DNA from 3 places in the Jiella sp. M17.18 genome. Region 3 is predicted to be linked to each of the others. Evidence: predicted binding sites of a transcription regulator. Region 3 holds the regulator's gene; each other region holds the start of a gene.

Region 1 (5,054 bases), on a different contig from region 3:
ACCGTGCCGTGCTTCACCTCCGCATCCTCCAGCGCGCGGGTGACGGGCACCCGGTAGTCGGCCAGCTTCTCGAGCCGGTCGACCGGCAGATAGGCCCGGCCCGGATCGCCGACGAGGATCGGCAGGCCTGCGGCGGCGAGGCCGTCGAACCAGGGCGTGATCGCCGCCGCCATCTCCCGGTCGAAGAACACGTCGCCGGCGAGGAGGATGTCTGCGTCGACCATGCCACCGACGATGTCGTCCGTGCGGATCTCGACCGTGACGCCGTTCAGCGCCGCGTTCGCGCGCACTGCGGAAGCGGTGAAGGGGTCGGTGTCGACGGCCGTTACCCGTGTCGCGCCCGCCATCGCCGCAGCGATGGCGACGAGGCCGGAGCCGGTGGCGAAATCGATGACCCGGCGGCCGGCGACCGTCCCGGGACGGTCGAGGACGTAGCGGGCGAGGGCCTGGCCGCCCGCCCAGGCGAAGGCCCAGAAGGGCGGCGGCAGGCCGATCGCGTCCAGCTCGGCTTCCGTCTTCAGCCAGAGGTCATGCGCCTCGTCGGCAAGGTGCAGGCAGATCTCCGGCACGTGCGGCGGCGCGAGCACGGCGGTGTTGTCGCGGATGAACCTGTCCGCCTTCGCCGGATCGAGCCTCATGCCGTCTGGACCTCGTCGAGGCGGAGCGCGACCGGGACCGAGGCGGCGCAGAGCGCGGCGAAGCAGACGAGCACCGCCGGCGCGCCGAAGCGGTCGGCGACGAAGCCGAAGCCGCCCATGACGATCAGGACAATGCCGATCAGCGTGTTCGAGAAGGCGGTGTAGAGCGACCGGTCCGCTGCCGGCGCCATGTCGACGAGATGCGTCTTCCGGGCGAGGCGCACGCCCTGATAGGCGAGGAGCAGGACGAAGAGGGCGACGGGCGCCAGCGCGTGCCACAGCCCGCTCGCCAGGAAGAGGGACGCGGCGGCCGCGGCGGCGAGGACGGCCGCGCCGAGCGCCCCCGACAGGGCCAGCACCTTGCGGCTGGAGCGGTCGGACATCGTCCCCCAGACGGTCGAGCCGAGGATCGCAGCGACGGACGAGGCGATGACGAAAGCGCCGAGGCTGCCGAGCGCCCGTCCGCCCTTCTCGCCGGCGGACAGCAGGATGTAGGGCGGCGCGAGCGCCGTCGCGGTCAGGAGCGCCCGGGCGATCACGAAGCGGCGGAACTGCGGATCGCGCCAGAGGTCGCGGCCGTCGGCAAGGAGCGCCCTCAGCCCGTCGGCGCCCCCGCCTGTCGCGCCGGCCTCCTCGGTGAGCAGCGTGAAGACAAAGGCCGCGAGCGCCCAGAGCCCCGCCGCGACGGCGACGCCCGTCAGCAGGACGCCGCGTTCGAGCGGCAGGAGGCCGAAGGCGAGCGCCGCGCCGTAGGCGAACACGACGGCGGCGCCGAGCGAGCCGGCGATCCCGGTGATCGTGCCGCGCCGGGTCTTCGAGATCGTCTTGCCGAGGACGTCCTTGTGCGACACCGAGGCGAGCGAGCGACCGAGCGCGAAGACGGAGAGGAGCCCGACGGTGAGCCAGCCGGCCAGCCAGCCGCCGAGGAAGGTCAGCGTCAGGGCGATGAGCGCGACGGCGATGGCCTCGACCGCCGAGCCGCAGGCCCACACCCATTTTCGTTTCGGCAGGGATCGCACCCGGTGCGAGGTCAGGATCTGCGGCAGCAGCGCCAGCGACTCGCGCACCGGAACGAGCATGCCGACCGCTGCCGCCGGGCCGCCCACCGCATGGATCAGCCAGGGCAGGATCAGCTTCGGGTCGAGCAGCCCGTCGCCGATCTTGGTCGATGCCATGCTGACGAGGTGAAGCGCGGCGTTGCGCGGCTGGTCGCGGCAGGCGGCCTCCGGAATGTCCTTGCAGACGCGATTCTCCTCGTCGTCGAAGAACAGATCCCTCAAATCCGTGAGCGCGCTCATCCGCAGGATTACCCGTCAGCGTTTCCGTCGCGGATAGATTAGAACGCTTCCAATCTGGATCAACGCAGTTCTCGGGCGGCGGGTGGCGCGGTGCCCCTCACATGGGCGCGACAAAGGGCGACCTGTTGCGTCCCCGGGTAGAGGAGGGGGCGCTGCGCAGTCAGGCGCTCGTCTTCACCCGCTCGCTCTCGCCCCGCAATTCGTCGATCAGCTTCGAGGCGTCGGCCTTGGAGAGATCGGCGTCGAAGGGATGGCCGGTCTCCTCGCAGAGCGTCTTGAGGTAGGACGCCTGCGCGCCGGTCATCGGCTCTCCGCCGGTCGTCCAGTCGTCGGGGTTCTTCTCGGTGTTGGAGCCGGTGTCGGTCTTGGGGTCGAGGTCGGACATGATGATGCTCCCGCAATTGCTTCGTTCACAGAATGTTCCGCTCTGCCGATTGTTCCTCCCGCTGCGCGGACGATGATCGGCCCACGACGCAGGAGCAACTTCCGATTTACATGAGCGAAAGGCAGGAATATATCTTTGGGTGTAACAACCAAAACGGGAGGAATGGAAATGCCGCAATTCTATCAGTTCAGCCCCCAGGCCGTTCAGGCCGCCCTGGATGCCGCCAAACAGGATTTCGCCGAAGGCGACATCCAGACCCTGACCGCGAACGGCACGGTCACCAAGAGCTCGGAGCGCAGCCTGCTCGCCGAGTGCGTCTCGGTCAGCGTGCAAGATCACAAGGTTTGCGTGGATCTTCCGCTCGGCCTCGGCAAGCACTGCATTCCGATCCCGCTGAACATCCCGAACGGGGAGGCGGGCAGCGCGTGCCTGTCGATCTGCACCACGTTCGGCTTCCCGACCGGCGTCAAGGTGTCGGTCATCGTCGCCGGCATCACCGTCGTGTCGGAAACCTTCGGCAAGTGCTGACAAGAACCCGTTGCCGCCGGCGCCGATCCGGCGTCGGCGGCGCCATTCAGCCAGCCGCCGCCTTCGGATCGAGGCCGCCCATCTCGCAGACCCGGGCGAACTCCGCCTCGGCGACCGGCTGGACCGACAGGCGCGAATTGTTGACGAGCACCATGTCCTTCAGCGCCGGCTCGGCCTTGATCTGATCGAGCGTCACCGGCTGCGGCACGTCCATCAGCGCCTTGAGGTCGACGCACTCCCATTTCGGGTCGTCGGCGGTGGAGTCCGGATGGACCGTGGCGATCACCTCGACGATGCCGACGACCGCCTTGCCCTCGTTGGAATGGTAGAAGAAGCCGCGGTCGCCGATCGCCATCTCGCGCATGAAGTTGCGCGCCTGGTAGTTGCGCACCCCATCCCATTCCTGGCCCTTGTCGCCGGCCTTCTTCTGGTGGTCCCAGGACCACTTGAACGGCTCGGATTTGAACAGCCAGTAGCGCATCGCCGATCCCCCTCTCTCTGCCCGGTTCGCGCTCAGGCGGCGTCCGGGTTCTTCACCGTCCAGTTCCAGCGCCGGACGGTGACGTTGGCGAACAGGCCGGCCTTGGCATAGGGGTCCTTCTCGGCGATCGCCGTCGCCGCCTCGGCGCTCGGGGCGTCGACGACGAGCAGGCTGCCGCAGGGCTTGTCCTCGGCGTCGAGGAACGGGCCGGCGAACTTCAGCGTGTCGCCGAGGCCGTTCAGATGCGCCACGTGCTCGGGCCGCGTGTCCATGCGCAGCTGCAGGGAGCCGGGCTTGTCGTTGCACAGAATGGCGAACAGCATGGGAAACCTCGATGTTGCGCCCGGCAGGCGAAACCGCGGGGCGGAGGAAAATGTCGCGCGTCAGCTATCGTGCCGACGGCCGGACTTCAACCGACCTTCTCCTTACCCGACTTCTGTTCAGCCGATCTCCCGCTTCAGCGGCCGGGCGAGCAGCGCGTGGATGGCGTCGTCGACGGTGATCCGGCCGGCGAGAATGGCTGCGACCGCCGCGATGATCGGGACGTCGATGCCGCGATCCTGCGCAAGGCTGGCCGCGATGTCGGCGGTGAAGACGCCTTCGGCGAGCTTCATCCGGCCGAGATCCGCGCCTTCGCCGAGCGCCCGGCCATAGGCGAAGTTGCGCGATTGCGGGCTGGAGCAGGTCAGCACCAGGTCTCCGAGACCTGAGAGGCCCATCAGCGTGTCCGGCCGGCCGCCCAGCGCCTCGCCGAGGCGCCTCAGCTCGACGAAGCCGCGGGTGACGATGGCGGCCTGCGCCGAGGCGCCGAGCCCCTTGCCGGCGACCGCGCCGGCGGCGAGCGCCAGGACGTTCTTCAGCGCCCCGCCGGCCTCGACGCCCCTGACATCGCCGGAGGCGTAGCCGCGGAACGTCTCGGTGGAGAGGATCTGCGCGGCGGCGTCGGCTTCTTCCGTCGTCCCGGCGGCAATGGTGACGGCAGTCGGCAGGCCCTTGGCCACATCGCTGGCAAAGCTCGGGCCGGAGAGGACCGCCAGGCGCCGGCGCTCCGGCGCGGCGGCTGCGAATATGTCCGAGGCGAAGCGGCCGGTGTGGCGCTCGATTCCCTTGGCGCAGAGGACCGTCAGCGCGTCGGGCGAAATCAGCGGCGTCAGCTCCGTCGCCACCCCCGCAAGGCTCTGCGCGGGCACGACGAGGAGCACGACCTTTGCGCCGGCCACAGCCTGCGCCGGATCGCCCGTCGCCCGCAGCGGCGCAGGCAGTGCGATGCCGGGCAGGTAGCGCGGGTTTTCCGACCGCTCCGTGATGGCGTCGACCGTCGCGGGGTTGCGGGCGTAGAGGACGACGTCATGGCCCGCCCGGCAGTAGAGGCTGGCGAGCGCCGTGCCCCAGGCGCCGCCGCCGATGACGGCGAAGCGGCTCATGCCTTGGCTCCGCGGCGGCCGAAGCCGACGAGCGGCTGCGCCGTCTCGTCGAGCGGCCAGCGCGAACGCACGGGCGTGTCGAGCGCATCGGTGCGTCCGGCCTCGAAGCGTTCGAGGCCCGCATAGGCGATCATCGCGGCATTGTCGGTGCACAGCTTGAGCGGCGGGGCGACCAGCCGCACCCCGGCGCCTTCGGCTTCCGCCTCCAGCGCCGCACGGATCGCCTTGTTGGCGGCGACACCGCCGGCGACCGCGAGGACGGGATCCGCCAGGCCGGGGAAGGTCTCGCGGAAGCGGGCG
Region 2 (5,054 bases), on a different contig from region 3:
GGCGTGCAGGAAGCGCGTCACCGTGTCCGGCCGGATGGCGAAGTTGATCGACTGCGGGATGTCGCCGGTCGCATCGGCCACCGCGACGGCGTTCAGCTTGGCGGTCACGACGCCGACGACACGGCCGGCGAAATCGACCAGCGGCCCGCCCGAATTGCCCGGCTGCACCGGCGCCGAGATCTGCAGGTAGCGCGGATCGTTCATCAGGCCGAGCAGCGAGGAGACGTTGCCGCGGGTGACGTTCAGCGAATCCGCCAGGATCGAGCGCAGGGGGTAGCCGAGCGCCAGGATATCCTCGCCGAGGCGCGGCTTCGAGGCGGAGATCGCCAGCGGCTTGCCGAGCTTCTCGTCGACCTTGATCAGCGCGAGATCGTCGGTGGAATCGATGCGCACCTCGCTCGCCACGGTCCCGGCGCCGACCTTCACCGTCTTGCAGGCCTTCACGACATGCGCGTTGGTGAGGAGCCAGCCATCGGAGGAGACGACGAAGCCGCTCCCGGCCATCTCGAACTGCGGCGCTTTGACGTCCGCCGCCACAGAGGCGGGCTCGGCCTGCGGCTCGCGCGCCTGCGGGATCTCGAAGAGGTTGGGCCGCTGCGGATCGACGGAGGCCATGGCATAGCGCGCATCGGCCGGCACCGCCTTGCGCTTGCGCGTCAGCATGGACGACAGCGTCCGCGGCTCGTTCGAGGCGACGAGCGGGCCGTGCGGCTCCGCCGCGAACGGCTCGAACAGGTTCGAGGCAACGCGGACGTAAGGCGAGACCTCCCCGTCGAGCCGGCTCTCATAGGAGACCGAGAAGCCCCGAAGGTCCGTGCCCCGCGCCGCGAAGCGCATGAAATAGGAGCGGCCGGATTCCTTGCCGGAGACGGTGAACCAGCTATCGGCGAATTCGGACGAGAGCACGGTGCGATCGGCGCTCGGCTGGCTGAGGACGTCGAACAGCCCCCGCAGCGTCTGGCCGTTGGCGATCCGGATGCTCTCGACTTCGAGCGCGTCGTCCGCCGAGCCCCAGAGGGTACCGACTTCCGTCGGCCCGAGATCGTGAACCAGGGACAGCGGCATCGCCATGCGCACGCCCGTCGCCGCGTCGTCGACGAGCTTCAGCCCGAGCGGCGCCTGTGCCTTGTCGGACAGCGAGATCAGCAGCCGCAGCATCGACTCGTCGATGACGCCGTCCGGCGTCAGGTCGTGACGCGCCTCGAAGTCGCGGATGGCGCGGAGCGAAGGCGCGTCGATCGTCCCGGTGAACGGGCCGGCATAGTCGCCGGTCCAGGCGAGCCGGATCTGCAGGCCCTTGCGGAAGGCGAGATCGGTCTGATGGTTGTAGGCGTCGGAAAGATCTGAGGCCTTGGCCGCCACAGTCGAAAGCGCCACCGGCGTCACCGCCAGTGCGATCGCTATCGCCATTCCCCGCGCCGCGCGCCGCATCTCATCCCCCTGTTCCAGAACTGGTCCGACAAGCAACGCGGCAAAATCCGATTCGATCCACGCGTCCTTTACCTTTTTTCAAGATTTTGCCTGAACGGTTATGTCGGCGTTTCGCGGCGCCCGCGCAAGTACACAAGCGGGTGATGCTTAACGGCGGCCGTCAGGCGCCGGTCCTATGGCCGGCGACAGCCGTCTCGGGACCGCCGCCTTCCCCAAGGTCCACCGCCGCGATCCGCTCGCCGCGCCGCACCAGCTTGTCGGTCGAGACCAGGATCTGGTCGATGTCACGGCCGGTCTGGCCGAAGTGGGTCTTGAGCGCGGCGACCCGCGCGTCGAGCCGCGCAAGGTCCTCAGCCAGTAGCCGCACCTCGGTCTGGATGCGGCCGGCCTCGGCCCGCATGCGCGCATCCTTCATGATCGCCTGCACCACCTGGATCGAAAGGAGCAGCAGCGACGGCGAGACGATGACGACACGCGCCCGGTAAGCCTTCTGGACGATGTCCTCGAAACGCTCGTGCAGCTCGGCGAAGATCGCCTCCGACGGCACGAACAGGAAGACGGTGTCCTGCGTCTCGCCGGGAACGAGATACTTCTCCGACACCGCCTTGATGTGCACCTCCATGTCGCGGCGCAGGCGGCTGGCGGCGAAGCTGCGGGCGTCCTCGCTCTCGGCCGCCTGTATCGCGCTATAGGCTTCCAGCGGGAACTTGGCGTCGATCGCCAGCGCCGGCGCGCCGTTCGGCATGCGGATCAGGCAGTCCGGCCGCTTGCCGTTCGACAGCGTCGCCTGGAACTCGAAGGAGCCGATGGGCAGCGCGTCGGCGACGATCGCCTGCATGCGCCCTTCGCCGAAGGCGCCGCGGGTCTGCTTGTTGGCGAGGATGTCCTGCAGCCGCACGACCTCGCCGGCGAGCCCGCGGATCTCCCCTTGCGCCCGGTCGATGACGGCAAGGCGCTCGGCCAGCGCCGCCAGCGAACTCTTGGTCTCCTGCGTCGTCGTGAGGATCGAGTGGCCGACGCGTGCGGACAGGCCGTCGAATCGCTCGGCGAGCGTGCGGGTGAGGTCCGCCTGCCGCGCGCCGAAGATCTCCGCCATTGTCTGCATGCGGCCGGTGATCTCGGCCTGCGACTTCAGGACAGCGTCGAGGCGGTCGCTTTCGGCCTCGCTCGCCTCCAGCGCCGCGGCGGCGGCCCTGGACCGTGCGGCCTCCCGGCGCCAGAGCAGGAAGAAGACCAGCGCCACCGCGCAGGCGCCGACGAGCGCCGGCGTCACGGCGAGGCCGGCGAGCGTGGCGATCGGCGCATCGAGCGCGGCGGCGAGACTTCTGTCCATGGCGCGGACCATAGGACAAGCCGGTTAACGAAACCAGATCAAAACAAGAACAAGGTGGTCGTTGCGGCGCTGCCGGCCGCTGCGCACGCCGAAGCGTGCATCCGCCGTTGACCGGTTCCGCGCCAGCCATTACCTCAGCGCCATGACGATCAAGCCGCTCATCATCCTCCCCGACCCCGTGCTGCGCCTGCAGTCGAAGCCGATCGAGACCGTCGACCAGGCGGTCAGGACGTTCGCCGACGACATGCTGGAGACGATGTACGACGCGCCGGGCATCGGCCTTGCCGCGATCCAGGTCGGCGAGCCCTTGCGCATGCTGGTGATCGACGTCTCCAAGGAAGAGGAGGAGAAGGCGCCGCGCGTCTTCCTCAACCCGGAGATCCTGTCGACCTCCGACGCCCGCAGCACCTATGAGGAGGGCTGCCTGTCGATCCCCGACTACTACGCCGAGGTCGAGCGTCCGGCCGAGGTGACGGTGCGCTATCTCGGCCTCGACGGACAGATGCACGAGGAGACGGCGGACGGGATCCTCGCGACCTGCCTGCAGCACGAGATCGACCATCTGAACGGCGTCCTCTTCATCGACCACATTTCGAAGCTGAAGCGCGACATGGTGGTCAAGAAGTTCACCAAGCAGGCCCGCCGGGTCTCGGCGTAGAGGGCGGCGCGCGATGAGCCTGCGCGTCGTCTTCATGGGCACGCCGGACTTCTCCGTGCCGACCCTCCGCGCGATTCACGCCGCCGGCCACGCGATCGCCGCCGTCTATTCGCAGCCACCGCGAAAGGGCGGGCGCCGCGGCCTGTCGCTGACGCCCTCCCCGGTCCAGGCGGAAGCCGAGCGGCTCGGCCTGCCCGTGCGCACGCCGCTGAATTTCAAGGACGCTGCCGAGCGCGAGGCCTTCGCCGCGCTCGAAGCCGATGTCGCGGTTGTCGTCGCCTACGGGCTCTTGCTGCCGCAGGCGGTGCTCGACGCGCCGCGGCTCGGCTGCCTCAACGGCCACGGCTCGCTGCTGCCGCGCTGGCGGGGCGCGGCGCCGATTCAGCGCGCCATCGAAGCCGGCGACGCGGTGACCGGCATGATGGTGATGAGGATGGAGGCCGGGCTCGACACCGGCCCCGTGGCGCTGACGGCCGAAACGCCGATCGGGCCGACCGACACGGCGGGCGAGATCCACGACCGCCTGGCGGCGCTGTCGGCGGAGCTGATGGTCGAGGCGCTGGCAAAGCTCGAGGCCGGGACGCTGGCCTTCGAGGCGCAGGACGCCATCGCCGCGCACACCGGCCGCGAGCCGGTCTATGCGCGAAAGATCGACAAGGGCGAGGCCGAACTGGACTTCGCGACCGATGCCCAAGCGCTCGCCCGCAAGATCAACGCCTTCTCGCCATTTCCCGGCGCCTGGACGACGATCCCCTTCGCGGGCAAGCCGGAGCGCGTGAAGATCCTGCGCGCCACGGCCGAACCGGGAAGCGGCGCGCCGGGGACGGCGCTCGACGACGCCCTGCTCGTCGCTTGCGGCTCCGGCGCCGTGCGGCTCCTCGAACTGCAGCGCGCCGGCGGCAAGCGTCTCGACTCCGAGACGCTGCTGCGCGGTGCGGCCGTTCCGAAGGGAACGATCCTGGGCGCCGCCTGATGCCCCGATACAAGCTCACCGTCGAATATCACGGCAGGCCCTATTGCGGCTGGCAGCGCCAGGCGAACGGCCTCTCCGTGCAGGAGGTGATCGAGACGGCGCTGACCGGCTTCACCGGCGACGCCGTCACCCTGTTCGGCGCGGGGCGCACCGATGCCGGAGTGCATGCGACGGGCCAGGTCGCCCATTGCGACCTTCAGCGCGACTGGGACACCGACACGGTGCGCGACGCCTTGAACGCGCATATGCGCGAGGAGGCGGTGACGATCCTTCAGGCCGAGCGCGTGCCGGACGATTTCGACGCCCGCTTCTCCGCCCGCAAGCGGCACTACCTCTATCGCATCTTCAATCGGCGGGCGCCGCCGGCGCTGCTGTCCGGCCAGGTCTGGTGGGTGTGGAAGCCGCTCGACGTCGAGGCGATGCACCTTGCGGCGCAGCGCCTCGTCGGCACGCACGACTTCGACACCTTCCGCTCCACCCATTGCCAGGCGAAGAACCCGATCCGCACGCTGGAGCGGCTCGACGTGGTGAAGGGCCCGGGCGAGGAGGTGCACATCCACGCCATGGCGCAGTCCTTCCTGCACAACCAGATCCGCTCCTTCGCCGGGACGCTGAAGCTCGTCGGCGAGCATCGCTGGAGCGCGGACGACGTCGCCGAC
Region 3 (5,054 bases):
TCTCGCCTTCCAGCGGGGCGCGCAGGCGGATCACCGGCTTGACGCCCTCCGGCGCCTCGGCGGGGTCGCGGTCGCGCCAACGCCCGTCATAGCGCGGCGGCCGCTTCTCGGCCCGGGCCTTCTCGCGCATCTCCTCCAGCTCCGCCTGGCTGGCATAGCAGCGATAGGCCTGGCCGCGGGCGAGCATCTCCTCGACCACCGCGCGATGGCGCGGCGCGCGCTCGAACTGCGAGACCGGCGGTTCGTCGGCCGTCAGGCCGAGCCAATCGAGGCCCTCGATGATCGCATCGACGGCCGCCTGGGTCGAACGCTCGCGATCGGTGTCCTCGATCCGAAGGAGCATCTTGCCGCCCTTGGCGCGGGCGAAGAGCCAGTTGAAAAGCGCCGTCCGCGCGCCGCCGATATGCAGGAAGCCGGTCGGCGAGGGGGCAAAGCGGGTCACGACGTCTGCCGCCATGGGTGCTCCGATCGTCTAGAAGATGAGGCTGGGCGGCAGGCTTGGCAGCGCCGCCATCGCTTTTGCGTGGGCGCTGTGTAGCATAGGCGAGCGGAGAGACAAGCAACGGAGCCGCCGCCGGATGGCCTGGAGCGAGGATCCGGAGAGCGAGACCGCGCGAACGGCGAGAGGCCGCCCTGGCGTCGACGGCATGCTGCGCCTGCGTCCGCGCGACCTTCTCGCCGACCCCGGGCTCCTCGTCGATGTGCTCCGGCTCTGGCTCGAACGGCAGGCGGACGCCGAAGCCGCTGCCCGGACCGGCTTCCACCTGATGCCGGTCGGCCTGATCGCGGGAGCGCTCGCCGCGATCGCCGGCGGCTGGCGCCCCATCCCGGTCGTTGCGGCCGTCTCGGCGGCTCTGCTCCTCCTGGCGGCATGGCGGATCGCCGAACGGCCATGGCGCAGAAATGCCCTTCTCGCGGCCGGCTTCGTCTTCCTGGGCGCCGCGCTGGCGCTCGTCGAGGAGGCCTGGACGACCACCACGATCATCTCCGGCACGGCGACGACGCGCATCGCCGGCGTGGTGGCGGAGCGTTCGCGCGACGATCGCGGACGGTATCGCTACGTCGTCGACATCGCGGCGACGGCGCGCCCGACGCTGTCGCGGCCGCCGGAACGGGCGCGGATCCTCGTTGCGAGCCGCCACGAGCCGATCGCGCCGGGCGAGGCGTTCTACGCCCTGGTGCGGCTCGGGCCGCCATCCGGCCCGGCCTATCCCGGCGGCTACGACTTCGCCTATTCGCCCTTCTTCGACGGGCTCGGCGCCTATGGCTTCAGCCTCGGCGCGCCGAGCAGCCGGCCATCCGAGGGGAGTCCGGCGATAGGCCCCGGGGGCGGGCCGGGCGCGGTGGCGATCTGGCTGGCGCGCCTGCGGGAGGCGATGACCGAGCGGATTCGCGCCGTCATTCCCGGCCCCGAAGGCGCCGTCGCCGCGGCGCTCATCACCGGCGAGCGCGACGGCATCCCCGACGATGTCGCCGACTGGTTCCGCAGCACCGGCATCGCCCATGTGCTGGCGATCTCGGGCCTGCATCTCGCCATCGTGACGGGCGCAGCCATGGCGCTGGTCCGGTCGCTGATCGCGCTGCTGCCGGGCGCCGCGTTGCGCATCCCGGCCAAGAAGGTCGCCGCCGCGATCGCGCTGGCGGTGGCCGCGCTCTATCTCGGCATTTCCGGCGCGAATGTCGCCACGCAGCGTGCCTTCGTGATGCTGGCGATCATGCTTGTGGCGGTCATCGTCGATCGACCGGCGCTGACGATCCGGAACGTCTCGATCGCCGCGACGATCGTCATCGTGCTGGCGCCGCATGTGGTGACGACCGCGAGCTTCCAGCTCAGCTTCGCGGCCACCGCAGCCCTCGTCGCGGCCTATGGCGCCTTTGCGAGGCGGCGCCAGCGGCAGCTGGAGGAGAGGCGGGCACGCAAGGCGCGATCGCCGCTTCGCCTCGGCGTCGGCGCGCTCGGCGGGATCGTTGCGACGTCGCTGATCGCGGGCGCCGCCACGGCGCCCTTCGCCGCCTATCATTTCCAGCAGGCAGCCGCCTTCGGCGTCATCACCAACCTTCTGACGATGCCGCTCTTCAGCTTCGCCATCATGCCGCTCGCGCTCGCGAGCTGCCTCCTGATGCCGTTCGGGCTCGACGCCTGGCCGCTCGAGCTGATGGGCGCGGCGATTGGCCTCGTCCTGAGGATCACGCACCGGCTGTACGGCCTGCTCCCGGATCAGTCGATCGGCCTCGTCAGCGGGGCAGGGCTCCTGCTTCTCGCGGCGGCGATCCTGGCGGCGGCCTTCCTCGCCAGCCAATTCCGCTGGGTGGCGGTTCCGCTCGCGGTGATCGGCCTTATCCTCGCGCCCGACCGGACGCCGCGGCCCGACCTTCTCGTCTTCGAGAGCGGCAGGGAAGTCGCCGCCCTGTCGCCCGACGGCGCGGTCGCCTTTCTGCGAAAGCGAACCAACGCCTTCGTCGCCGATCAATGGGAGCGTGCCTATCGAAGCGGTGCGTCTCCGTCGGCCGGCGACAACCCGGCGCTTCGCCCCCGGATCGACGCAAAATGCCGCGAAAAGGTCTGCAGCTTCGGCACGGCGAGCGGCCTGCGGATCGTCTGGACCGACGACTACAGGAAGACCGGTTATGCCTGCGACCACGCGGATGTCGCGATCGTCGCGCGCGCCATCCGCCTGACCGCCTGCCGATCCGGCGCGATGCTCGTCACGCTGCGGACCCTGCGCGAGACCGGCTCGCTCGCGATCCGCCGCGACCCCCAGACGGGGCGGCCCGTGTTCAGAAGGTCGATCGGCGTCCCCGCGGCCCCGTGGAACCGCCACCGAGCCGCGCCCTGGCCAGAATCCTGGCACCGCCCGAAGGGCCGCAACGCCGAGGCAGGGGCGCGGGAGGAAGAGCAACAGCCGCTGGCCGACCAGCCGGCAGAGCCATCCGACCCCGCCGCCGACAACGCGGAGGACGCGGTGCCTCCGTCGTTCGGCGAGGACAGCGGCGGGCGGCGGGAGTGACATCCGGCGACCTCCTCCCGCCGCCGCCGATCAGTAGCGGCGGATGAGGCCGACCAGTCGGCCCTGGACCTTGACGCGATCGGCGCCGAAGATGCGGGTCTCGTAGGCCGGATTGGCGGCCTCCAGCGCGATCCGGTCGCCGCGGCGCCGGAACCGCTTCAGCGTCGCCTCCTCGTCGTCGACCAGCGCCACCACGATCTCGCCGGGAGAGGCGGTGTCGGAGCGGCGGATGACGACCGTGTCCCCGTCCAGGATGCCGGCCTCGATCATCGAATCGCCCTTGACGTCGAGCGCATAGTGTTCGCCCGTGCCGATCATGTCCGGCGGGACGGCGATCGAATGGGTGTTGTGCTGGATCGCCGAGATCGGCACGCCGGCGGCAATCCGGCCCATGACCGGCACCGTGACCGCGGCATCCGCGGCGGCCTGCGGCGCGGCTGGCGCCTTCGGCGCGGCCGCGGTCCCCCGGCTGCCGTCGATGACGCTGGGCGTGAAGCCGGTGCGTCCGCCGGAGACGGCGACGGGGCGGCCCGCATTGCGCATCGATTCCGGCAGCTTCAGCACTTCGAGCGCTCGCGCCCGATTGGGCAGGCGCCGAATGAAACCGCGCTCCTCCAGCGCCGTGATCAGCCGGTGGATGCCGGACTTCGACCGCAGATCGAGCGCATCCTTCATCTCGTCGAAGGAGGGGGGCACCCCCGTCTCTTTCAGCCGCTCGTGGATGAACAGCAAAAGGTCGTGCTGCTTGCGCGTCAGCATGGGCGGATCCTCAAAACAAAACCTGAACAAAGCTATCTGTTCTAGTTGTGTTCTGCAAGCCCCTTCCTCGCTGCAACGGCCGGGCGGGGCGTTCGCCGTCTCCCATCGTTTTTGCAAGGAGCCTCAGGTAAGCCGGCACCGGATCGAGCGTATCCCGCACGGCACCGACGGTTCAGGCATGGCCGGCGGGAGGCAGCTGCCGCGCGTGGCCGGCGCCGGAGCGGCGATTGCGCACGCGGATCGCAGTCGCTATAGCACGGGTCACGCGCATCCGCGCTTGGGGCGTCGCCAAGCGGTAAGGCAGCGGCTTTTGGTGCCGCCACTCGCAGGTTCGAATCCTGCCGCCCCAGCCAGATCATTCTAAATATCTGCATTCGTTGCCGGCCGGCGGCGGCTTGACCGTAACGTGATGCCTCGATACTGGTCCGGTTATCGGACCAGTGGTCCTTTTGGTCGGGCGGTATCGCGGTGGAATCGGGTCTTCTGTCGGGAATGGCGGATCTGCCGAATGGGCTGGCGCGCGAGACTGCGAGCGACAGGCTTTGCGGCAAGCTGGCCGAATTCATTGCATCGGGCGTGCTGCATCCGGGCGATCAGCTGCCGGGCGAGCGCGAGCTCGCGGCGCTCTTCGGCGTCAGCCGCGAGACCGTACGGATGGGGGTGCGCACGCTGGCCGCCCACGGCCTCGCCGAGATCAGCCACGGCTCGCGCACCCGCATCGTCAGCGCCGATGTCGGCCTCCTGGTCTCCAGCGGCGTGCGCACGAGCGCGGTCAACCGCTACGACGTCGACGACGTCCACCAGGCGCGCATGGTCGTCGAACTCGCGGTGGTCGCCGATGCCGCCGAGAACATCGACGCGGCGACCCTCGACGTTCTCGCCGAGCTTCTGCGCCGCCAGGATGCGGTGAAGGGCGATGCCGTGCAGTTCCTGATCTGCGACCGCGATTTCCACGGCACCATCTACCGGGCGGCGCGCAACCCGATCCTCGTCGATACGACCATGGCGCTCTACGGCTACATGATGGGGCATCGCCGGCGGGTGATGTCGCAGCCGGAGGCGGTCGACCAGAGCTATCGGGACCATCGCGACATCGTCGACGCCCTCTCCGCGCGTGATCGCGCGGGCGTCGTCGAGGCCTTCGCCCGGCATCTGGCGCGAATCCATGCATCGACCAAGCAGTCTCTGGCTGCAGGTGAGGGGGCCACTTGACGCAGGGCAGGACCCAGGTCGGCCATGGAGGGAGCGGTGCGACTGTTCGAAAGGGAGGCGATGGAGATGCATGCG

The links. The regulator LexA, encoded in region 3, represses DNA repair genes until DNA is damaged. The targets are predictions, from matches to a motif close to TGTTCNNNNTGTGTTCNG.
Region 1: AB5S17_RS12950 (DUF3072 domain-containing protein) is a predicted target of LexA. The motif match lies at 2,344-2,361, and genes of this name have one in related genera.
Region 2: AB5S17_RS11975 (DNA recombination protein RmuC) is a predicted target of LexA. The motif match lies at 2,799-2,816, and genes of this name have one in related genera.

What each region holds. Positions count from the first base shown of each region.
Region 1 covers NZ_JBFTEH010000006.1:109,019-114,072, reverse strand. The annotation lists gene AB5S17_RS12960 (methyltransferase) at 1-638, opposite strand, end outside; gene AB5S17_RS12955 (MFS transporter permease) at 635-1,936, opposite strand; gene AB5S17_RS12950 (DUF3072 domain-containing protein) at 2,097-2,321, opposite strand; gene AB5S17_RS12945 (hypothetical protein) at 2,490-2,849, shown strand; gene AB5S17_RS12940 (EVE domain-containing protein) at 2,896-3,330, opposite strand; gene AB5S17_RS12935 (YciI-like protein) at 3,363-3,653, opposite strand; gene AB5S17_RS12930 (NAD(P)H-dependent glycerol-3-phosphate dehydrogenase) at 3,771-4,754, opposite strand; gene tsaD (tRNA (adenosine(37)-N6)-threonylcarbamoyltransferase complex transferase subunit TsaD) at 4,751-5,054, opposite strand, start outside.
Region 2 covers NZ_JBFTEH010000005.1:264,610-269,663, forward strand. The annotation lists gene AB5S17_RS11970 (trypsin-like peptidase domain-containing protein) at 1-1,410, opposite strand, end outside; gene AB5S17_RS11975 (DNA recombination protein RmuC) at 1,592-2,764, opposite strand; gene def (peptide deformylase) at 2,907-3,422, shown strand; gene fmt (methionyl-tRNA formyltransferase) at 3,436-4,395, shown strand; gene truA (tRNA pseudouridine(38-40) synthase TruA) at 4,395-5,054, shown strand, end outside.
Region 3 covers NZ_JBFTEH010000007.1:205,046-210,099, reverse strand. The annotation lists gene gltX (glutamate--tRNA ligase) at 1-457, opposite strand, end outside; gene AB5S17_RS14775 (ComEC/Rec2 family competence protein) at 579-3,008, shown strand; gene lexA (transcriptional repressor LexA) at 3,039-3,767, opposite strand; tRNA gene AB5S17_RS14765 (tRNA-Gln) at 4,046-4,120, shown strand; gene AB5S17_RS14760 (FadR/GntR family transcriptional regulator) at 4,236-4,979, shown strand.